DNA from 4 places in the Pseudomonas sp. St386 genome. Region 2 is predicted to be linked to each of the others. Evidence: predicted binding sites of a transcription regulator. Region 2 holds the regulator's gene; each other region holds the start of a gene.
The links. The regulator FliA, encoded in region 2, starts transcription of late flagellar genes. The targets are predictions, from matches to a motif close to CTAAAGTTTNNNNNNNNNNNGCCGNTAA.

Region 1 (5,912 bases), 2.4 Mb from region 2:
CACCAACCGCTCGATCGGCTGATGCTGCCACACCCGTTTGTAGTACAGCGTCTGCAACAGCAGCATACTCAAGTAGGCCACCGGGAACGCCATCCACACCCCTTGCAGCCCGAAGTGAGCGTCCAGCAGATACGCCGCTGGCACTTGCACGGCGACGATGCAGAAGATCGAGATGGCGACCGGCACCAGCACCGTGCCGCTGGCGCGCATGATGCCGCCGACGATCGCCTGGAAGCCGAACACCAACAGGCTCCAGAGCATGATGTGCAGCAGGTGTTCGGCCTGGACCCGTGCCGCCGGGTCGGTGATGAACAACCCCAGCAGCCAGTGGGACAACAGATAGCCCAGGACCACCAGCCCACCCGTAAGCCAGAGGTTGATCAACAGCCCCGTGCGCAGGATCGGCCCCAGGCGCTCCAGGCGTCCGGCACCGATGGCCTGGGCGCCGAGGATCGAGGCGGTGATGGCGATCGACAGCGCCGGAAACTGCACGTAGTTGACGATCTGCGTCACCGCGCCATAGGCCGCCGTGGCCTGGGAGCCATGGCTATTGACCAGCGTCAGGATGACCAACTCCGACAACGAGATCACCACCATCTGCAACCCTGTGGGCAAGCCAATGCGCAGCACTTTGCCAAGGATCTCCGTGTCCAGGCGCATCGCCGCGAACAACGCCCGGTCCGGTGCCAGGGCATGCTCGCGACGGTTCAGGCGCCATGCCAGCATGGCCATGGCCGAGGCCGTCCCCACCAACCCCGCCAGCGCCGCGCTCTGGATGCCCATCGGCGGCAACCCCAGCCAACCACGAATCAATACGGGCGTAAGCAGCAGCCCGACACTGGTGGAGATCAGCAGCGCCAGCATCGGTGAGACCGTATCGCTCACCCCGCGCAGCAGTTGAGTGAACAGCACAAATACCAACAACATCGGCAGGATCCACATCATGACCCGGGCATAGGAAACGGCATCCTCCAGCACATCGGCCGGCGTGCCGAGCCCCTGCAACGCCTGACGCGCAAAAACACTGCCGAGCACCGCCGCCGTCAGGCCGATGATCGCCCCCAGCAACAACGTCGAACCGGCAATCGCCTTCACCGTGCCGGTTTCTCCGGCACCGTAGGCCTGCCCGATCAACACTCCCGCCCCCGCGCCGAGGCCAATCACCAATGCGATAAAGAAAAACACGATGGGAAACATGCCCGACACCGCCGCCAAGGCCTGGGTACCGAGCATCTGGCCGATGTAGATGCTATTGAACGTGCCAGACATGGACTGCAGGAAGTTGGACAGGACCATGGGGGCCAGGAACAGAAGATAGGTTTTCCAGAGGGGCTGGGTGGGCATGGGGGCTCTGATGGCAGGTTCGAAATCCAATGCGGGGTAATTTAGCGCAATCCATTCAGTCTGTTTCAGAAGAATCAACCGGAGAGCACTCTTGAGGGTTCTATGTTGTGGCTTATACCTTCGTCGGGTGCATTCGACATTTCACAGACAGCGTCTAATCTGAAGTAGCACAGTGCCACGTACTGTGTAGGCCAATGCCTATGCAATACCGGTATCGGACAGCCGGTCTTAAAGTCCGAGTAGAGGTCGCAGATAACCAGTTATTCGCAAATAACCTGTTAGAAACTCTGTTCAAGGACCGAACCATGACGTCGTACCCACACGGTCATTCCTTCGCCCAACCACCTCGCATCCTCTGGAACACAGTGCTCGTCGCTTTTGTTGCTGCCGTTGGCGTCTTACTGCTCAACGGTCCAAGTGTTCAAAACATCATCCTGGCTGTTGCCCTCCTGGCCGTTGGCGTCGGTGCTGGCGTATGGGGTGCGCGTTCGCAACGTCAGCAGTTCGACCGCGCCATCGCCGCCGCCATGGCCCGCCACGACCTGCAAGCCAGCGAGCACCTGGCCCATAAAACCAGCGAGCAACTCAACGAAGTCATTCTCGGTGCGATGCCGATCTGGGCCAAGCAGGTCGAAAGCTCCAGGCAGCAGACCGAAACCGCAATCGTCTCGCTGACCAGCCGCTTTACCGGCATTTCTTCGCGCCTGGAAGAGACCGTGCAAGCCTCGCAACTGGCCGCCGGTGAGTTGGCCGGCAGCAGCAGTGGCGGTGCCGTACAGGTGCTGGCCCAGAGCGAAAGTGAACTGGTCAAGGTCATCGATTCCCTGAAGGCCACCCAGGCCAGCCGCGATGAAACCCTTGCCCAGGTGCGCAACCTGACGGCCTATACCGGCGAGCTGCGGACCATGGCCGCCGATGTCGCGGCGATTGCCGCACAGACCAACCTGCTGGCCCTCAACGCCGCCATCGAAGCCGCCCGTGCCGGCGAGGCCGGGCGTGGGTTTGCCGTGGTGGCCGACGCCGTGCGCAGCCTCTCGAGCAAATCCAGCGAGACCGGCCAGCAGATGTCGGCCAAGGTCGACATCATCAACAACGCCATCACCCAACTGGTGCATGCCGCGTCCAGCGGCGCGGACCAGGACAGCCATTCGGTCAGTGCCTCCGAGCAAAGCATCCAGCAGGTGCTGGAGCGCTTCAAGAGTGTCACCGGCAGCTTGGCCGACTCGGCCGACATGCTGCAGCGCGAGAGCTTCGGCATCCGCGATGAACTCACCGAGGTGCTGGTCAGCCTGCAATTCCAGGATCGGGTCAGCCAGATCCTCAGCCACGTGCGCGACAACATCGAGGACCTGCATGTGCACATGCAGCAGGCCAGCCAGTCGCCCGAACAGGCTGTTTCCATCGACGCCCGCCAATGGCTGGCGCGCATGGAAACCACTTACGCCACCGACGAGCAACGCCGTAATCACCACGGCGACTCGGGCGCGCAACAGACTTCACAGGAAATTACCTTCTTTTAGGAGCGCCGTTCATGGCTAAAAGTGTATTGGTTGTCGACGACTCCGCGAGCGTTCGACAGGTGGTCGGCATCGCGTTGAAAAGTGCCGGCTATGACGTGATCGAAGCCAGCGATGGCAAGGACGCGCTGGGCAAGCTCAATGGCCAGAAAGTGCACCTGATCATCAGTGACGTGAACATGCCCAACATGGACGGCATCACCTTCGTCAAGGAGGTCAAGAAGCTGGCCAGCTACAAGTTCACGCCGATCATCATGCTCACCACCGAATCCCAGGAATCGAAGAAGCAGGAAGGCCAGGCCGCCGGAGCCAAGGCCTGGGTGGTCAAGCCGTTCCAGCCGGCGCAGATGCTGGCGGCGGTATCCAAGCTGATTCTTCCTTGATAGCCGGAGGCTCCCATGCCGTGGCAATACGAGACACACGATGACACCGCCCAGGTGCACATCGACGGCGAGCTGACGATCTACACCGCCGCCGACCTGGCCGCGCAATGGTTGCCGCACCTGGGCGCAACACCGCGAATGGCCCTCGATCTGTCGCAGATCACCGAGATGGACGGCGCCGGCCTGCAACTGCTGCTGATGGTACAGCGCGAGGCCGCCAAGGCCGGCACCCAACTGACATTGACGGGCCAAAGCAAGGCCGTCACGGAAACACTTGCCCTGTGCAACCTGGTTGCCTAGGGCTGTTGCAATACGTCGGACACGACAAAGGATATGAGCGTGAGCATCAATCTCGATCAGGCACAACAGACCTTCATCGTCGAGGCACGGGAACAGTTGCAGGCGATGGAAGAGTCGCTGCTGCAACTGGAAACCGACCCCGGCGACGATGACGCCATTGGCGCGATCTTCCGGGCGGCGCACACGATCAAGGGCTCGGCCGGGCTTTTCGGCCTGGAACCGATCGTCAGCTTCACCCATATCGTCGAAGACGTGCTCGATCGCCTGCGCAATGGCAGCGTCGAGGTGGACGCAGGCCTGATCGCGGTGCTGCTCAAGTCCAGCGATCACATGCTGGAACTGATCAACGTGGCCGCCAACCAGGGCGGAGCGCTGCCGCCACCGGCCCTGCAGCGGGAAGTGGAGCTGTGCCAGATCCTGCAGGAGTACCAGGCGCCCTCGCCCGCTGCGGCCCCGACATCTACCCCTGAAATCAACACCAGCGAACCCGGCGAAACGCGCCTCTGGCACATCTCCCTGCGCTTCGGCCAGGACGTGTTCCGCAACGGCATGGACCCGCTGTCGTTCCTGCGCTATCTGCAAACCCTGGGTGAAATCGTCGACCTCACCACCTTGACCGACGCCCTGCCCGCCGCCGATGCCTGGGACGCCGAATCCTGCTACCTGGGCTTCGACATCGAGTTTCGCTCGGCCGCCAGCCACGGCGCGATCAACGAAGTATTCGACTTCGTCCGGGAAGACTGCGTGATCGAGATCGTTGCCCTGGATAACGACATCGCCCCCCAGGCCAACACCGGCCTGGTTGCCACGTCGCCGGAACAGGTCGAGGAAAACACCGCCCTGGTCACCACCGGCGAGGTGTTGTCCGACCAACGCAAGACGCCGCGCGTGCCTGCCCAGATCGCCAGCGACAAACAAGCGGTGACCAGCGACAGCAAGGCCAAGGACGGCACCTACGTGCGGGTCAATGCCGACAAGCTCGACGAACTGATCAACCTGGTGGGCGAACTGGTCATCGCCAGCGCCGGTGCCAGCCTGCTGGCCCGCACCTGCAACAACGATCCGTTGCAGGAATCCACCTCGACGGTGTCGTCACTGGTGGAGGAAATCCTCGACGGCGCCCTGCGCCTGCGCATGATCCCCATCGGCGAAACCTTCAACCGCTTCCGTCGGGTGGTGCGCGATGTCAGCCAGGAGCTGGGCAAGGACATCGACCTGATCATCAGCGGTGCGGAGACCGAGCTGGACAAGACCGTGGTGGAAAAAATCGGCGACCCGCTCATGCACTTGCTGCGCAACGCCATGGACCACGGCATTGAAACCGCCGAGGCGCGCCTGGCCGCTGGCAAACCAGCCAAGGGGCACCTGCACCTCAACGCCTATCACGACTCGGGCAGCATCGTGCTGGAAATCGCCGACGACGGCGCCGGCCTGAACCGCGACCGGATCCTGGAAAAAGCCCAGGAACGTGGCCTGGTAACACCGGGCGCGAGCCCGACCGACCAGGAAATCTACAACCTGATTTTCGAACCTGGCTTCTCCACCGCCCAGGCCGTGACCAACCTTTCGGGGCGTGGCGTGGGCATGGACGTGGTCAAGCGCAACATCACCCTGCTGCGCGGCACCGTCGACCTGGACAGCCAGCCTGGCAAGGGCACCGTGGTCCGTATCCGCCTGCCGCTGACCCTGGCAATCATCAATGGTTTTCTGGTGGGCATCGGTCAATCGACCTATGTCATTCCGCTGGATATGGTCCAGGAATGCATCGAGCTGAGCGAAGACGATGGGCTCGCCAGCCGCGAACAAGGCTACCTCGACCTGCGCGGCGAGGTGCTGCCGCTGGTCTACCTGCGCGATCACTTCAGCCACGAAGGCCCGGCCGCGCGCCGGCAGAACGTGGTGGTGGTGCGCTACGCCGAACTCAAGGCCGGGCTGGTGGTGGATGACTTGCTGGGTGAATTCCAGACCGTGATCAAGCCGCTGGGCAAGCTGTTTGGTGCCCTTCGCGGCATCAGTGGCTCGACCATCCTGGGCAGTGGCGCCGTGGCGTTGATTCTCGACGTACCGGCGCTGCTCACCCAGATCGCCCAAGTGGAAAACCGCTACACACCGACTCAATTCCAACAAGCCAACGCTCGCTGACGCTTTAGCAATTCCATGGAGAGGTACTTCCCAATGAAATGGTTCTACGATCTTAGAATCGCCACCAAACTGATCACTTCATTTCTTGTGGTGCTGGCACTGACAGCCGTCATGGGTGTGTTCGCGATCATCCAACTGGGCGAAGTAAACAGCACCACGGTCGAGATCCGGGAAAACTGGATGCCGTCCATGCGTGCCGCCTCGGGCATGCGTTTCTACGGAGCGA
Region 2 (5,912 bases):
GCCCAGGCGCACCAGACGGTTACGCACCAGCACCAGTTCGCCGACCATGTTCATGATCTCGTCCAGGCGTGCGGTATCGACCCGAACGGTGGTCTCGGCTTCGCTGGCCGGTTTTTCCGCTGGCGCAGCCGCCGCAGCACGGGCAGGTGCCGGGGCCGCAGTGGCAGCAGGCTTGGCGGGTTCGGCCTTCGGTTCCGGTGCCTTGGCAGCGGGTTTGGGCGCAGCCTTGGCTGCTGGAACAGCAGTGGCGGTAGTGCCGGCAGCAGGAGCAGCCGCGGCCTTCCCGACTTCTGTAAACTTGCCTTTGCCGTGCAGTTCGTCGAGCAGCGATTCGAATTCGTGATCGCTGATCAGGTCGCTGCCAGCCGCGGCGGCAGCCGGCTTGGCTGGCGTCGGCGCGGAAGCGATGGCCGAATCCAGCGCGTCAACGGCAAACGTGCCCTTGCCGTGCAACTGATCGAGCAAGGCTTCGAATTCGTCGTCGGTGATGTCGGAGTTGTCGCCCGCCGCTTTCGGGGCAGCCGGAGTCGCCGCTGGCGTGACCGCATCGGGAGCGAACTGACCTTTGCCATGGAGCTGGTCGAGCAATGACTCGAACTCGTCGTCGGTGATTTCATCACTGGCGTCAGCTGTTGCATTGGCGGGCGGCGCAGCAGGTGCCGCCGGCGCTTCGGCTTGGGCCTTGACGGCGTTCAGCGAATCCAGCAGTTGTTCAAATTCGTTATCGGTGATGTCGCCCGACTCTTCGGCGACCGGCTCTTCAGCCACTGCCTCGGCAACCGGAGCCGCTTCATCAGCCGATTGCGGCTCCGCCAGGCGTGCCAGCGCGGCGAGCAACTCAGGCGTGGCAGCGGTGATCGGCGAGCGCTCACGCACTTCGCTGAACATGCTGTTGACCGCATCCAGCGCTTCAAGCACCACGTCCATCAGTTCCGAATCAACGCGACGCTCACCCTTGCGCAGGATGTCGAACACGTTTTCGGCAATGTGACAGCACTCCACCAGCTCGTTGAGCTGGAGGAAGCCGGCGCCTCCTTTTACAGTGTGGAAACCGCGAAAAATTGCATTGAGCAGATCCGCATCATCTGGTCGGCTTTCCAGCTCGACCAGCTGTTCGGACAGTTGCTCTAGAATCTCGCCGGCCTCAACCAGGAAATCCTGAAGGATCTCTTCATCGGCGCCGAAGCTCATTAATGGCTGCTCCTAAAACAGGGCTAAAACTCAGAATCCAAGGCTGGACAGCAAATCGTCCACATCGTCCTGACCGGACATAACGTCTTCTCTTTTATCGGCATGAATCTGCGGACCTTCACCCTGAGAGAGATGTTTTTGTGGATCTTTTTCAGCAAGCATCGCTTCACGGTCGTGTTCGATGCCTGCAAAGCGGTCTACCTGGCTGGCCATCAACACCAGTTTGAGCAGGTTACTTTCCACTTCGGTGACCAGTTGGGTCACACGCTTGATCACCTGGCCGGTCAGGTCCTGATAGTCCTGAGCCAGCAGAATATCGTTGAGGTTGCTTGCCACCGCGCGGTTCTCGGTGCTGCTGCGCGCCAGGAAACCGTCGACCCGACGGGCCAACTCCCGAAACTCTTCGGCGCCGACTTCGCGCCGCATGAACCGACCCCAGTCGGTGCTCAAGGCCTGGGCTTCTTCGCTCAGGCCGTTGACCAGGGGCGTTGCGCTTTCCACCAGGTCCATGGTGCGGTTGGCCGCGGCCTCGGTCAGCTTGACCACATAACCCAGACGCTCGGTGGCGTCGGTGATCTGCGAGACTTCCTCGGCCTGCGGCATATTCGGGTCGATCTGGAAATTGACAATCGCGCTGTGCAATTCACGCGTGAGCTTGCCCACCTCCTGATACAGACCGCGGTCACGGGTCTGGTTGAGCTCATGGATCATTTGAACCGCATCGCCAAAACGACCTTTTTCAAGGCTGTCGACCAGTTCGCGGGCATGTTTTTTCAGGGTCGATTCGAAATCACCCATTGAAGATTCGTTATCCATAGCTCCCCCGTGGCGCCGTTAACCGATGCGTTCGAAGATTTTTTCAATCTTCTCTTTCAACGCCTGGGCCGTGAAGGGTTTGACCACATAGCCGTTTACACCGGCCTGGGCCGCTTCGATGATCTGCTCGCGCTTGGCTTCGGCAGTGACCATCAGCACCGGAAGATGCTTGAGTTTTTCGTCGGCACGCACCTGGCGCAACAGGTCGATACCGGTCATGCCCGGCATGTTCCAGTCGGTGACCAGAAAATCGAAGTTGCCACTGTGCAACATCGGGAGCGCAGTGGTCCCGTCATCTGCTTCGGCCGTGTTGGTGAACCCAAGGTCACGCAACAGGTTTTTTATGATCCGCCGCATCGTTGAGAAGTCATCAACGATGAGGATTTTCATGTTCTTGTCCAATTCGACCTCCAAGCAGTCTTAAACGCGCCCAGCACCTGGACGCGCCATTTCAATCAATCCGGCACAACACTCGACAACGGTCTGGAGCACCACGGATGGAGACTGGCACAGCACCTGCCAGGCCAGCCTCGTTCGCAGTGTCCCCACACTGCCTGTCAACGCGCTCGCCACTCCCCCAAACGCCCCCGCAAACGGGCCGCGCACTGGCTGTGTAACTGGCTGACCCGCGATTCGCTGACCCCCAGGACCTCACCGATTTCCTTGAGGTTCAGCTCTTCGTCGTAGTACAGCGCCAAGACCAGCCGCTCACGCTCCGGCAAATTGGCAATCGCTTCCGCCAGCGCGCTCTGGAAACGTTCATCTTCCAGGTCACGCGACGGCTCCATGTGAGCACTCGCGTTATCCTCGTGCAGCCCTTCATGTTCGCCGTCCTGCAACAGGTCGTCGAAACTGAACAGGCGGCTGCCCAAGGTATCGTTCAAAATCCCGTAATAATCGTCGAGACTCAACTGGAGTTCGGCCGCAACCTCGTGATCTTTAGCGTCACGCCCGGTTTTAGCTTCAATTGCCCGAATTGCATCACTGACCATGCGGGTATTGCGGTGTACCGAACGCGGCGCCCAATCGCCCTTGCGGACTTCATCGAGCATGGCACCGCGAATGCGAATACCGGCATACGTCTCGAAACTCGCGCCCTTGCTCGCGTCGTATTTGTTCGACACTTCGAGCAGGCCGATCATGCCCGCCTGGATCAAGTCTTCAACCTGGACACTGGCCGGCAACCGCGCCAGCAAGTGATAGGCGATACGCTTGACCAGTGGCGCGTAACGCTCGATCAATTCGTATTGGGCGTCCCGTGCCGATTTTTTATAGAGATGGTTGTAACCGCTGGCTGTCATAGCACGGGCCCTGCTGTTTGTTGCACAAGACGCTCGACGAAAAATTCCAGATGCCCGCGAGGGTTGGCCGGCAGTGGCCAGGTATCGACCTTCTGGGCGATGGCCTTGAACGCCAGCGCGCATTTGGAGCGTGGAAAGGCTTCATAAACGGCACGTTGCTTCTGGACGGCCTTGCGTACGCTTTCGTCGTAAGGCACTGCGCCGACGTATTGTAGGGCGACGTCCAGGAAGCGATCCGTGACCTTTGTCAACTTGGCGAACAGGTTGCGTCCTTCCTGCGGGCTCTGGGCCATGTTGGCCAGGACGCGGAAGCGGTTCATGCCATAGTCGCGGTTAAGCAACTTGATCAGGGCATAGGCGTCGGTGATGGACGTCGGTTCGTCGCAGACCACCAGCAGCACTTCCTGGGCCGCGCGGACGAAACTGACGACCGAGTCACCGATACCGGCTGCGGTGTCGATCACCAGCACATCGAGGTTGTCGCCGATGTCGCTGAAAGCCTGGATCAGGCCCGCGTGCTGGGCCGGGGTCAGGTGAACCATGCTCTGGGTGCCTGAGGCAGCCGGCACGATGCGAATCCCGCCCGGCCCCTGCAACAACACGTCACGCAGCTCACAGCGCCCTTCAATCACGTCCGCCAGCGTGCGTTTGGGTGTAAGCCCCAACAACACGTCGACGTTCGCCAGGCCCAGGTCGGCGTCCAGCAGCATGACCCGTCGGCCAAGCTCTGCCAGAGCCAGGGACAAGTTCACTGACACGTTAGTCTTCCCGACGCCACCTTTGCCGCCGGTCACCGCGATCACCTGTACGGGATGCATGCTGCCCATGTTCGTTCTTTACCTTGTCTTACTTAGACGGAGGCCACATTACTGGCTGCGCGTTCGCATACGGAACAATGCATGGCAGACCATCGATGTAGGTACAAAAAATATTCATGATTACCTCAGCCGACCTGCTTGGTCGGGCTGTGGTAGATATCAGCGAACATATCAGCCATGGCTTCTTCGCTGGGTTCTTCCTGCATTTGCACACTCACGGCACGACTGACCAGTTGATGACGGCGCGGCAGATGCAAATCATCCGGGATCCGCGGCCCGTCGGTCAGGTAGGCCACCGGTAATTCATGACCGATCGCCAGGCTCAACACCTCGCCCAGGCTTGCCGTTTCGTCCAGCTTAGTCAGGATGCAGCCGGCCAGCCCGCAGCGTTTGTAGCTGTGGTATGCGGCGGTTAGAACCTGTTTCTGGCTGGTGGTTGCCAACACGAGATAATTTTTTGACTTGATACCGCGTCCGGCCAGGCTTTCGAGCTGCATGCGCAGGGCTGGATCGCTGGCTTGCAGGCCTGCGGTATCGATCAGCACGACGCGTTTGCGCAGCAGCGGCTCCAGCGCCTGGGCCAGGGACTGGCCCGGATCCACATGGGTCACCGACACATTGAGGATCCGGCCGAGGGTCTTGAGTTGCTCCTGGGCACCGATGCGGAAACTGTCCATGCTCACCAGGGCAATGCTCTGGGCGCCGTACTTGAGTACATAACGGGCGGCGAGCTTGGCCAGGGTGGTGGTCTTGCCCATGCCGGCAGGACCGACCATGGCAATTACCCCGCCTTCTTCCAGCGGCTCGACTTCCGGGGTCGCGATCATCCGCGCCAGGTGCGCCAGCAACATGCGCCAGGCCTGGCGAGGCTCTTCGATACCATTGATCAGCGCCAGCAGGTCCCGGGACAACGGGCCGGACAGGCCGATGCGTTGCAGGCGACGCCACAGGTTGGCCTGGGCTGGACGGCTGCCTTGCAGCTGGTTCCAGGCCAGGGAGCCGAGCTGGACTTCCATCAGCTCGCGCAGGCTGTTGAGTTCAAAGCGCATCGAGTCCAGGGCGCGCGGATCGACACCCCGGGCAGGCGCCGCGGGCGCCGGCTCAGGACGACGCGGTTCGGCGTGGGCCTGCTCGATCAGCGGTTCGGCAGCCGTCAACGGCAGGCCGGCCGTCAGCGGCTGACCGGCGAACAATTGACGATTGGTGCCTGCCGCGGCCTCGCCTTCACTGCTGCGCAGGCTCAGCTCGGCCTGGGCGCTGGCGATGCGCGATTGAGTCTTGCGCAGCTCATCTTCGAGTTCCATGTTCGGAACCCGCGGGGCCAGCGCAGACAGTTTGTAATCCAGGGCCGCCGTCAGCTCGACACCGCCGGCGATACGACGGTTGCCAATGATGGCTGCTTCAGCGCCCAGCTCGTCACGAACCAGTTTCATGGCCTGACGCATGTCGGCGGCGAAAAAACGCTTCACTTGCATAAACCACTACCTCAGCCGTTGGGCCCTACTGTCGCAACGATGGTCACTTGCTTGTTGTCCGGTATTTCCTGGTACGCCAGCACATGCAACCCCGGGACCGCGAGGCGCCCGAATCGCGAGAGCATCGCGCGAATCGGGCCGGCCACCAGCAGGATCACTGGCTGGCCTTGCATCTCTTGCCGCTGGGCTGCTTCGATCAGCGAACGCTGCAGCTTCTCGGCCATGCTTGGCTCCAGCAGAACACCCTCTTCCGAGCCTTGTCCTGCCTTCTGCAGACTATTGAGCAATATCTGTTCCAACCTTGGTTCCAA
Region 3 (5,912 bases), 2.0 Mb from region 2:
TCCAGGCCTTGAGTTGAGTCGGAATGCTGAAGTTGTACATCGGCGCAGCGATGACCAGCGCATCCGCCGCCTGGAATTCTGCCATCGTCTCGGCGCTAAGGTCAGCTTCGTGCTTCAGGGCCGCGTCGCGCAACTCGGCGCTGGTGCCAGCGGCGATCAAGGTCTGGGCGGAAAAATGGCTGATGGCGTCAGCGGCCAGGTCGCGATAAGTCACCGTGATGCCTGGCTCGGCGGCTTTCCAGGCTTCAACCACTTCACGGCTCAATTGGCGGGAAGCGGAGTTGTCGCCGAGGATGCTCGAATCGATGTGCAGCAGTTTCATGTCAGTGCTCTCCAAGTGAGGACCGCAACCGGGCGATCAATTGGCGACAATCCTATCGATGAAGCCAATGATCGATAAGTCAGCACAAATGCGATAGTTTGTCCCACTGACAGGACAATCGAGTTCAACATGCAAGACCTCAATGACTTGTACTACTTCGCCAAAGTCGTCGAAGCCGGCGGTTTCGCGGCGGCCGGACGGTTGCTGGGCATTCCCAAGTCACGACTGTCGCGGCGCATCGCCGAGCTGGAAGAACGCCTCGGCGCCCGGTTGCTCCAGCGCACCACCCGCCAATTGAAATTGACCGCGGTCGGCGAACGTTATCTGCGCCATTGCCAGGCCATGTTGCTGGAGGCCGAGATGGCCGACGAAGCGGTGGCGAGCATGTCCAGCGAACCCCGTGGCCGATTGCGGGTGTCGAGCCCGGTGGGGCTGGCCCACCAGTTTCTGCCGGTAGTGATCGAAACCTTCCTGGTGAAATACCCTTTGGTGCAACTGGATATGACCCTGCTCAACCGGCGGGTGGACTTGATCGGCGAAGGCATCGATGTGGCGTTGCGCGTGCGCGACCTGGGGGACGAGGATCCCTTGCTGATGACCCGGCGCCTGCGCCAGGCGCGGCTGATGATGGTTGCCAGCCCGGCCTTTGTCGAAGGACGGCGGATCGAAACCCCGGATGACCTCAAACAGTTGCCGGTGCTGGGGGCATTGGAAGCCGATCGCCAGGTGCACCTGCGCCTGGTCAGCGCAGATGGGCAGCGTGTGGAACTGGGCCTGGAAGCCCGCCTGGGCATTGACGACTTCATTGTGCGCCGCGCCTGTACCCTCGCCGGCCTGGGCTTCACTTTATTGCCGAGCATGTATTGCGAGCAGGAATTGCAGGACGGCACACTGGTGGAACTCTTGCCTGGATGGTCATCGCCCGATGGCTGGCTCCAGGCGGTCTACCCGCATCGGCGCGGCATGCTGCCAGCGGTGCGTGCATGGATCGATCATTTGGTGGAAGCCTTCGAGGGCTGTGGAGATAGAACGATATGAGGTTGAGCGAAGAGGATGTCGCGCAGTTTTGCCTGGGCCTGCCCGGCGCCAGGGAGGACTACAAATGGGGTGGCGTACGGGTATTTTCCATTGCCGGGAACAAGATGTTCGCCCTGCAGGGCCTGCGAGGCGACTCGCTGGCGTTCAAGGTCGACAAGGATCTGTTCCTGGGCCATTGCGACCGGCCGGGCATTCATCCCGCGCCTTACCTGGCGCGGGCCCAGTGGGTCATCATGCAGGTGCCCTACCCGCTGGGTGCCGAAGAGCTGCGTGGTCTGCTGCAACGCTCACACCAATTGGTGGTCAGCAAATTGCCCAAGCGCACGCAGGTGGGCTTGTTGCTCTAGCCATTCAGAACAGATAGCTGCCCAGGAACAATTGGTCGATCCAGAACACCTGGTGCAGCAGCACGATGAACCAGAACACGACCTGAAACGATACTTTGCGGGTCTTGTGGCGAAACAGCTGCTGGGCCAGCAAGGCTCCGGGCCAACCGCCGGCCAGCTCCACCGCATGCAGCACGTTCTCCGGGGTGCGCCAGGTGTCGGCGCGCGCCTTGCGCTTGTCGCTCCAGTACAGCAGGAACGCCACCACGCTGACGACGCCGTAAGCCACCATCGGCACCCACGACACCGCCCGCAGCCCGAACAGGAGCGAACCGAACAACGGCAAGGCACAGAGCAGTGCAAACACCATCAGTTTGAGCCGCAGGTGCTGCACGCTGCCTTCAGCATTGCGCCCGGCGCGTTTGCGGCTGCCTGATTCGTTCATGGCTTGGCAGCGGTCCAGTCTACCCAGCCGAACTGCCAGGTTGCCAGGATCAAGAGGCCGAAGGCGATTCGATACCAGGCGAACACGGCGTAGCTGTGGCTGGCGATGAATCGCAGCAGGCCCTTGACCGCAATCATGGCGAAAATGAACGCCGTGACGAAGCCAATGGCGAACACCGGGAAATCCGCCGGGACGAACAACTCACGGTATTTGTAGCCCGAGTAGACTGCCGCGCCGACCATGGTCGGCATCGCCAGGAAGAACGAAAACTCGGTAGCGGTTTTACGCGACAGCCCGAACAGCAGGCCACCGATGATGGTCGCACCGGAACGGGAGGTGCCTGGGATCATCGCAATGCATTGGGCCAGGCCGACCTTCAGCGCGTCCTTCCAGGATATCTCGTCCACAGTTTCAGCGTGCACCTGGTGCTGGCGCTTCTCGGCCCAGAGCATCACCAGGCCGCCCACCACCAACGCGGTGGCCACCGTGATCGGGTTGAACAGGTAGTGGTGGATCCAGTCGGCTAACAGCACGCCCAAGACCACGGCAGGCAGGAAGGCGATCAGCAGGTTGGCGGTAAAGCGGCGGGCGCTGGGTTGCGTCGGCAGGCCCAGCACCACGTCGAAGATCTTGCGCCGGAACTCCCAGACCACCGCCAGGATCGCGCCGAGCTGGATGATAATGTTGAACGCCATCGCGCGCTCGCCACCGAACTCAAGCAAGTCGGCGACAATGATCTGGTGCCCGGTGCTGGAAATCGGCAGAAACTCCGTCAAGCCTTCCACTACGCCAAGAATCAATGCCGAAAAGGCAGTCCACAAATCCATTCATCCCCCAAAAAAGACGCTGTTCAAGCAGGTCTTATCAATATTCAAGTGTCATGCAGGTACCCCCGCAGCGGGTGCACGATAACCGCGACCTTTCAAAAAAAACCAATGAAAAATGAGAACCGGCTCAGGTTTTGCGCTGCGGGGCCGAAATCCTATCAGACAAGCCCTGATAACGCTGCCGCGTTGTGACTCAGGTCAATTACCGATAGCGGCCGGGCGCTACAGTGCCGGCCGTCGATATGACAAGAATAAAAAACCGGAGTGACAGCGTATGAATAGCTTGCGCAGTGTGTCGATCAGCCGACGCTTGTGGCTCATCCTGGTCGTGGCCATCGTGATGTTGTTCACGCTCGGCGCCTTGATGCTTAAACAGATCCACACCGACCTCTACCAAGCCAAGGTGCAGAAAACCCAGCATGTGGTACAGACCGCCAGCGGCGTGCTGACTTACTACCAAGGCCTGGAAGCTGCCGGTACCCTGACCCGTGACGCCGCGCAGAAGCAGGCCCTCAGCGCCGTGCGTGGCCTGCGCTATAACCAGAGTGACTATTTCTGGATCAACGACCTGACGCCGGTCATGATCATGCACCCGGCCAACCCGAAGCTTGAAGGCCAGAACCTCTCGGCCATCCGCGACCCGAACGGCTATGCGCTGTTCAACGAGATGGTTGCCATCGCCAAGTCCAAGGGCGCCGGCATGATCAACTACCTCTGGCCGAAACCGGGCGCCGAGGCCCCGGTGGGCAAGACCTCCTACGTCCAACTGTTCGAACCCTGGGGCTGGATCATCGGCTCAGGCGTGTACGTGGATGACGTCCAGGCCGAGTTCCAATCCCAGGTAATCAAGGCCTCGGTAGTCGGTTTGATCATCACCCTGCTCATGGGCCTGCTGTTGACCCTGATCGTGCGCAGCATCGTCGGCCCGTTGCAGGAAACGGTCAACGCCATGGCCAACATCGCCAGCGGCGAGAGCGACCTGACCCGCACCCTCGACACCCACGGCCAGGACGAAGTCACGCAACTGGCGCGGCATTTCAACGCCTTTACCGCCAAGCTGCGGCAAGTGGTGACCCAACTGCAAGCTTCGGCCAGTGCGCTGGGGCAATCTTCCAGCGAATTGGGCAACGACGCGGCGCAGGCTCAGGAACGCAGCCAGCAGCAGTCGCAACAAATGGAACTGGTAGCGACCGCGATCAATGAAGTCACCTATGGCGTGCAGGACGTGGCCAAGAACGCCGAGCACGCGGCCAGTGAGATGCGCGACGCCGAATCCCAGGCCCAGCAAGGCCAGGTCAACATCGATGGCAGCTTGCAGCAGATCGACCGCCTGTCCCAGACCATCGACCAGGCAGTGGAAGTGATCCGCACCCTGGCGAGTGAAAGCACCCAGATTGGCAGCGTGCTGGAGGTGATTCGCTCCATTGCCGAGCAGACCAACCTGCTGGCTCTCAACGCCGCGATCGAAGCCGCCCGTGCCGGCGAACAAGGCCGGGGCTTTGCGGTGGTCGCCGATGAAGTGCGGCTGCTGGCCCAGCGTACGCAGAAGTCCACTGCAGAGATCCAGGCGATGATCGAGCGCCTGCAAAGCCATTCCGAAGCTGCCGTGAAAGTCATCAGCGACAGCAGCCGTGCCTCGCAACTGACGATTGAACAAGCCGGCCTGGCCGGTGCCAGCCTCAACGCCATCGGCCAGGCCCTGCGCAATCTCAACAGCCTGAACGCCTCCATCGCCAGCGCCACCCTGCAACAGGCCCATGTGGTGGAAGACATCAACCAGAACGTCACCCAGGCCGCCGGCCTGTCCCACAGCACCGCCATGGCCGCCGAACAATCCAGCCAGGCAAGCACCCGTCTCAAGGCGTTGAGTGAACAGTTGAACGGGTTGCTCACGCAGTTCCGGGTCTGAAGATCGGTAGACCACCCCTGTGGGAGCGAGCCTGCTCGCGAATGCGGTTTGATTTGATCGTTCCCACGCTCCGCGTGGGAATGCATCCCGTGACGCTCTGCGTCACATTCCAGAAGCGGAACGCAGAGCGTCCCTGGCGACATTCCCACGCAGGAGCGTGGGAACGATCGTAATCCCTTGCTCGCGATAGCGACGGTACATTCAACATTGGTATTGGAGCTGTCCACGCCATAGCGTTTACAATCGCCGCCCTCTTCTATTTCCCCAAGGAACCGCCATGTCCGGGCTTGAACTGTTTGCCGCAGCCCTCGGCGTGATCGCCGTCTGGTTGACCGTCAAGCAGAACCCCTGGTGCTGGCCGATCGGCCTGGTCATGGTGTTGCTGTACAGCTGGATTTTTTTCGAGGTGAAGTTGTACTCGGACATGCTGCTGCAGGTTGTCTACGCGGTGCTGCAACTCTACGGTTGGTGGCAATGGACCCGCGCCGGGAACAATCATGATGGACGCCAGGTCAGCCGCCTCGGCGGGTCGTCAGTGCTGTTCGGCCTGGCTATCGGTGCGGCAGGCAGCCTGCTGTTGGGCGCCGCCATGGCCCACTGGACCGATGCCGCCCAGCCCTGGCTCGATGCGGCGCTCACCGGTTTCAGCCTCGTGGCCCAGTGGTGGATGGCGCAAAAACGCGTGCAATGCTGGCCGCTGTGGATTGCCCTGGACGTGATCTTCGTCGGCCTGTTCATCTACAAGGGCTTGCACCTGACAGCGGCGCTCTACGCCCTGTTCACCCTGCTGGCCGTGCAAGGCTGGCGGGAATGGCGCGCCGATCCGGCCCTGCGCGCATGAAGGTAGTGGTGCTGACCGGCCCGGAATCCAGCGGCAAGAGTTGGCTGGCGGCGCAATTGCAGGAACACTTTGGTGGCGTGCGGGTGGATGAGTACGTGCGCCATTTCATGGAGCAGACCCAACGCGATACCTGCCTGGCCGACATCACCGACATCGCCTCCGGCCAACTGGCCTGGGAAGATGAGGCGCGTGCCCGCCGGCCGG
Region 4 (5,912 bases), 970 kb from region 2:
ACGGAATGTGCTTGTTCAAGCGAAAACCGTACAGGAGCGTGCAGAGAAAGGCGGTAGGACCGGGGGCGGGAGATTTGTACGAAAGAGCGATTCGTGGGCTGCGCGGATGCAAGTCCTGTGGGAGCGGGCTTGCTCGCGAAGGCGTCGGATCAGCCAGCATTAAGTTGACTGACCCACCGCCATCGCGAGCAAGCTCGCTCCCACAGTCGGCGGACGTTAGACGCGGAAGTGGCTGACCAGCATCTGCAACTGATTACCCAACCGTGCCAGTTCCACGCTGGAAGCGGCGGTTTCTTCGCTGGCGGCGGCGGTCTGTTCGGACACGTCGCGCACGTTGATGATGCTGCGGCTGATCTCCTCGGCCACGGCGCTTTGCTGCTCGGCGGCCGCAGCGATCTGCTGGTTCATCGACTGGATGTTCGACACCGTGCGGGTGATGTTTTCCAGTGACACGCCGGCCTTGCGGGTCAGGGCCACGCTGCTGTCGGTGAGGCTGCGGCTGTTGTTCATCACGGCCGCTACTTGTTGCGTGCCGTTCTGCAGCCCGGCCACCAAGCCTTCGATTTCTTCGGTGGATTTCTGCGTGCGCTGGGCCAGGCCACGGACTTCGTCGGCCACCACGGCAAAACCACGTCCGGCTTCACCGGCGCGTGCCGCTTCGATGGCCGCGTTGAGCGCCAGCAGGTTGGTCTGCTCGGCCACGGCCTTGATCACGTCCATGACGCTGCCGATCTTGTCGCTTTCCTGTTGCAGCACGGTCATGGCGTCGGTGGAACGCACCACCTCGCTGGCCAGGCGTTCGATCTGGGCGATGGCTTCGCTGACCACCTTGTCACCGGCACGGGCTTCGCCGTCGGCGGCGGCCGCGGCCTGGGAGGCCTCTTCGGCGTTGCGGGCCACTTCCTGCACCGTGGCGGTCATTTCGTGCATGGCGGTCGCGACCTGATCGGTCTCGACTTTCTGGCTGTTGACCCCGGCGCTGGTCTGCTCGGTCACGGCGGACAGTTCTTCGGCGGCGCTGGCGATCTGGGTCACGCCATCGCGGATGCCGCTGATCAAGTCGCGCAGGGTCACGCCCATGCGCGCGATGCCTTGTTGCAGCACGCCCAGTTCATCGCGGCGAGTGACGATGACCGTGTGCGACAGGTCGCCACCGGCAATGCGCTCGACCACGGCCAGGGTGTCGCGCAGCGGGCCGGTGATCTGGCGAGTGATGATCACGGCTGCAATGACGCCAACCAGCAGCGCCAACAGGGTGCTGACCAGTTGCAGGGTGCGCGCCTGGGCACTTTCGGCGTCGCGGCGGTCGAGTTGGATCTGGTACAGCTGTTCGCTCAGCGTCACGATTGACGCGCCCTGGTCGGTCATTTCCTTGCGTGCCTGTACCGCGTTGGCGGTGGCCAGCTTGAAGGCCTGCACGGCGCTGCGGTATTGGGCCAGGGCGTTTTCCAGTTGGCGCAGTTCATCCTGGCGGGCACTGGAGAAATGCTCGTTCAGCGGCTTGAGCGAGGCGATGGCGGCGTCCAGCTGGGTGACGGCCTTGCGTTCGGTGTCGGCGTTGCTGTTGGCGGTGTAGCCGCGCACTTCATAGCGGGCCAGCATGAACTCCTGCTTGGCCTGGGTGATGGCCTGGAACTGGGCGAAACGCTCGTCGCCGATACCCATTTTCCGCACGTCCGAATCCAGGGTCTCGATCAGCTTATAGGCGATCTCGGCGTTAGCGCCCATGGCATCGCGGGCGGTGTTGCCCGTGCGGTAGGCGCTGCGCATTTTGTTCAGGGACACCTGGTAGGCGCTGATGACTGCGCTCTGCTCCTTGAGCAACTTGACGTTTTCCGGGCTCTTGAAGCTGCTGAGCAGGGCGTTCTGTTGTGCCACGAAACCATCGAGGGTGGTCTGCACGTTTTGGGCGGCGGTCTCGTCACCGTTGGTCAGCATGTATTGCAGGCGCGTGACTCGAAGCTTGGTCAGGCCGGCGTTGAGCTGGGTGATGTCGCTCATCCAGTTGCTGCGGTCGATCAGCCCGCCCAGGCTGGTCCAACTGGTCAGGGCCAGCAGGCAGGTCAGTACCAGCACCAGGCCGAAGCCCAGGCCCAGTTTCATGTTGACGCTAATGTTGCCAAACCAGCTGTTCATCAAATTCCTCCAGGAACGTTGTGCTGCTTGATCGTCGGTACGCTGGAAGATTGTTGTTGTTAAGAGCCAGCAAGAGCATGTAGCAGGGCTATATCGGCGGTGGGTTCAAGATCTGTAAGTTTTTTTCCGGCTATCTGTGGGAGCAAGGCTTGCCCGCGATGAAGGCGATGCGGTCTGCCACAGAATCGAGGTGTCTGTTTCGCGAGCAAGCTTTGCTCCCACGCTAAGCTTTTTTTCACATCTGTTTCACCGACTGCCTACGTCGGCCTCTCTACTGTCGCGCCAACGAATGACTGGGTGGATGCCGTTGGGGCGGCTTGATGTGGAACTGAGACTGAGCCTTTTCGGCCTGAGGCGCTCGATCAATACGCGCCGCTTTGCCCGTTACCGAAACGCTGTGGTCGTGCTGGCTTCGGCGCTGCTGGTCATCCCGTTGACCCTCTGGCTGCTCAGCCCGGCGGCGATACCGGACCTGGCCCACGGCAACGTCGCCGGCGCCCGGGCCTTGGCCGCTGGCTGGGCCAAGGGCGAGATGATCGTGCTGGTGCGTCACGTCGAGCGCTGCGATCACTCCAAGGCCGCGTGCCTGAATGATCGCGAAGGCATCACTGACCGGGCCCGGGCCGTTGCGGTGGAGTTGGGCGCGCGGTTCGAGCAACTGGGCCTGGGCAACGCCGACCTCTACAACAGCCCTCTGGTGCGTGCAGTCCAGACGGCGGGCTACATGTTCAACAAGGTGAGTGCTGGTGATGACTGGCTGAGCAATTGCCGCCACGACCTTCTGCGCAATGCCCTGGCCCACAAGGTCGCCGGGCGCAATCTGATCCTGGTCACCCACAGCGAATGCATGCAGGCATTGGAAACCACGCTCCAGCGGCCTACCTCGACGTTTGGCTACGGCGCTTCGCTGTTCGTCTCCACTGCCCAGCCACAAGCCCCGCAGTTGCTCGGTTTTATCGAAGCCTCTGACTGGCGCTCGGTGGCGTTTCAGTAATTTTTCCCACGATTAGGACCGCCCATGCTGACGTCTGCTCGCGCCCGTTTCTACGGGCTCAATCTTGGAATTCCCCTGGTCTGCGCCGCGGTGGTGTTCTTGCTGTTCGACTTGACCCGCATCGACATCGCCTTCAGCAATTTATTCTATGACCCAGTGCACCAGGTCTTTCCGTTGGAGCACGTGCGGCTGTTCGAGAAAATCACCCATAAATGGGCCAGGATCATCCCGAACTGGACCGGCGAGGCGGCGATCATCGGGGCGCTGCTGTCGTTTGTCTGGACGGTCTTCCAGCCGCAAAAGCGCCCGGGATTACTTCGCTTGTTGGAGAAAACCCGGTTGGCCACACCGTTGCGTTTTGCCCACAAACACCGTCGCGACTTCCTCTACGTGGTCGTCGCCTTTTCCCTCAGCACCGGGGTGATCCATTACCTCAAGGGCCACACCAGTGTGTACTGCCCGGTGGAAACCACCCAATACGCCGGCAAGATCGAGCACAAGGAATGGTTCCAGAATTTCGACCTGCTGAAAGTCGCCGGTGATGGTCGCTGCTGGCCCGGCGGTCATGCGTCCGGCGGCTTTACGATGCTGGCGCTGTATTTCGTCGCCCGCCGCTACCGCTGGCGTCATTCGAAAGCCTTGATGCACGGGGCGCTGGTCTTGGGGTTTGTCTACGGCACAACGCGGGTCCTGCAGGGCTGGCATTACATGTCACACACGTTCTGGGCGGGGATTTTTGTCTGGTTGAGTTGCTTGCTGATGGCGTTGCTGTTTTATGGGCGGGCGGCCTTGGAGCAGCCAGTGTTGAAACCACAGCGAGCGACGGCAACGGCTGCCTTGCCTGCGTCGGGCAGTGCACATTCGTCAGCCTGAATGCAGGGCAAAAAAAAGCCCGCTGGGAGAGCGGGCTAAAACCTTAGTTTCTTGAATGAGCGAGGCGACTGTACCCAATCACGCGGGGGCGTGGGGTGAAGAAAAGTTTATGAGGTCGCCTCCCTGCACGACCTCATGCCTGCGGACTCTTCTCACCGCAGATCAAACCGATCCAGATTCATCACCTTGACCCACGCCGCGATGAAGTCCTTGACGAATTGCTCCTGCGCATCCGGGCTGGCATAGACTTCGGCCAAGGCCCGTAGCTGGGCGTTGGAGCCGAAGACCAGGTCGACACGGGTGCCGGTCCATTTGTCCTCGCCGGTCTTGCGGTCGCGGGCCTCGAAGGTTTCCTGGGTGTCGGAAAGGGGTTTCCATTCCACGCCCATGTCGAGCAGATTGACGAAAAAGTCGTTGGTCAACGTCCCGGGCCGTTGGGTAAAGACACCGTGCGCAGTGTGGCCAGCGTTGGTGTCCAGTACCCGCAGACCGCCGATCAATGCCGTCATTTGCGGGGCGCTGAGGGTCAGCAGTTGGGCCTTGTCGATCAGCAACGCCTCGGCGGACACGCGGTACCGGCCCTTGAGGTAGTTGCGAAAGCCATCGGCGATAGGTTCGAGGAAACCGAACGACTCGACGTCCGTCTGCTCCTGGCTCGCGTCCATGCGTCCCGGCGAGAACGGTACCGTCACGCTGAGCCCGGCATTTTTCGCGGCTTGTTCAATACCGGCGCTGCCGGCCAGCACGATCAGGTCTGCCAGGGAGATTTTCTTGCCGTCGGATTGGGCGGCGTTGAACTCGCCCCGAACCTTGTCGAGGGTCGCCAGCACTTGGGCCAGTTGCTCTGGCTGGTTGGCCGGCCAATCTTTCTGCGGGGCCAGGCGCAGGCGGCCACCGTTGGCGCCGCCGCGTTTGTCGGAACCACGGAAGGTGGAAGCCGCGGCCCATGCTGTAGACACAAGCTGTGAAACCGTGAGGCCCGAGGCCAGTAGCTTGCCTTTGAGGGCGGCGATGTCACTGTCGTTGACCAGCGGATGGTCGACCGCCGGGATAGGGTCTTGCCACAGCAGTTCTTCGTTGGGCAGTTCCGGGCCGAGGTAGCGTGAGAGCGGGCCCATGTCGCGGTGGATCAGCTTGAACCAGGCGCGGGCAAAGGCGTCGGACAACTGGTCCGGGTTTTCCAGGAAGCGCCGGGAGATTTTTTCGTAGATCGGGTCGAAGCGCAGCGCCAGGTCGGTGGTCAGCATCGTTGGGTTACGCCGTTTGGACGGGTCATGGGCATCGGGGATGATGCCCGCGCCTGCCCCGTTTTTCGGCGTCCATTGGTGCGCGCCTGCCGGGCTCTTGGTCAGTTCCCACTCGAAGCCGAACAGGTTCTCCAGGTAGTTATTGCTCCAACGAGTGGGGGTGGTGGTCCAGGTGACTTCCAGGCCACTGGTGATGGTGTCGGGCCCCTTGCCGGTGCCGAAGGTGCTCTTCCAGCCCAGGCCTTGCAGCTCCAGGCCAGCGGCTTCGGGCTCGGCGCCGACATTGTCTGCAGGGCCTGCGCCGTGGGTCTTGCCGAAGGCGTGGCCACCGGCAATCAATGCCACGGTTTCTTCGTCGTTCATGGCCATGCGGGCGAAGGTTTCGCGGATGTCCACCCCGGCGGCGACCGGGTCCGGCTGACCCTCGGGGCCTTCCGGGTTGACGTAGATCAGCCCCATCTGCACGGCGGCCAGCGGGTTCTCCAGGTTGCGTCCATCGTCAGTGCGGCTTTCTTCGTTGCCAGGCTCGGCCACCAATTGGCCTTCGCCGGGGTCTTGCATGGCCGCTTTGTCGGGCTTGCCGTAGCGAACATCGCCCCCCAGCCATTTGTTTTCCGAACCCCAGTAGACGTCCTCATCCGGCTCCCAGACATCGGCGCGGC

Region 1: a site for FliA is predicted at 1,573-1,600, ahead of KI235_RS18575 (methyl-accepting chemotaxis protein). Genes of this name have one in related genera too.
Region 3: a site for FliA is predicted at 3,085-3,112, ahead of KI235_RS16865 (methyl-accepting chemotaxis protein). Genes of this name have one in related genera too.
Region 4: a site for FliA is predicted at 2,227-2,254, ahead of KI235_RS03765 (methyl-accepting chemotaxis protein). Genes of this name have one in related genera too.

What each region holds. Positions count from the first base shown of each region.
Region 1 covers NZ_AP021900.1:4,249,835-4,255,746, forward strand. Annotated here, with positions in the region: gene KI235_RS18570 (MATE family efflux transporter) at 1-1,344, opposite strand, end outside; gene KI235_RS18575 (methyl-accepting chemotaxis protein) at 1,650-2,864, shown strand; gene KI235_RS18580 (response regulator) at 2,876-3,244, shown strand; gene KI235_RS18585 (STAS domain-containing protein) at 3,260-3,544, shown strand; gene KI235_RS18590 (chemotaxis protein CheA) at 3,584-5,686, shown strand; gene KI235_RS18595 (methyl-accepting chemotaxis protein) at 5,720-5,912, shown strand, end outside.
Region 2 covers NZ_AP021900.1:1,855,842-1,861,753, reverse strand. Annotated here, with positions in the region: gene KI235_RS08220 (chemotaxis protein CheA) at 1-1,191, opposite strand, end outside; gene KI235_RS08215 (protein phosphatase CheZ) at 1,222-2,007, opposite strand; gene KI235_RS08210 (chemotaxis response regulator CheY) at 2,026-2,397, opposite strand; gene fliA (RNA polymerase sigma factor FliA) at 2,565-3,308, opposite strand; gene fleN (flagellar synthesis regulator FleN) at 3,305-4,135, opposite strand; gene flhF (flagellar biosynthesis protein FlhF) at 4,252-5,601, opposite strand; gene flhA (flagellar biosynthesis protein FlhA) at 5,613-5,912, opposite strand, start outside.
Region 3 covers NZ_AP021900.1:3,851,804-3,857,715, forward strand. Annotated here, with positions in the region: gene KI235_RS16840 (FMN-dependent NADH-azoreductase) at 1-322, opposite strand, end outside; gene KI235_RS16845 (LysR substrate-binding domain-containing protein) at 452-1,360, shown strand; gene KI235_RS16850 (MmcQ/YjbR family DNA-binding protein) at 1,357-1,707, shown strand; gene KI235_RS16855 (DUF1294 domain-containing protein) at 1,712-2,131, opposite strand; gene KI235_RS16860 (undecaprenyl-diphosphate phosphatase) at 2,128-2,958, opposite strand; gene KI235_RS16865 (methyl-accepting chemotaxis protein) at 3,233-4,867, shown strand; gene pnuC (nicotinamide riboside transporter PnuC) at 5,145-5,708, shown strand; gene KI235_RS16875 (AAA family ATPase) at 5,705-5,912, shown strand, end outside.
Region 4 covers NZ_AP021900.1:889,757-895,668, forward strand. Annotated here, with positions in the region: gene KI235_RS03765 (methyl-accepting chemotaxis protein) at 217-2,136, opposite strand; gene KI235_RS03770 (histidine phosphatase family protein) at 2,459-3,130, shown strand; gene KI235_RS03775 (phosphatase PAP2 family protein) at 3,155-4,003, shown strand; gene katG (catalase/peroxidase HPI) at 4,156-5,912, opposite strand, start outside.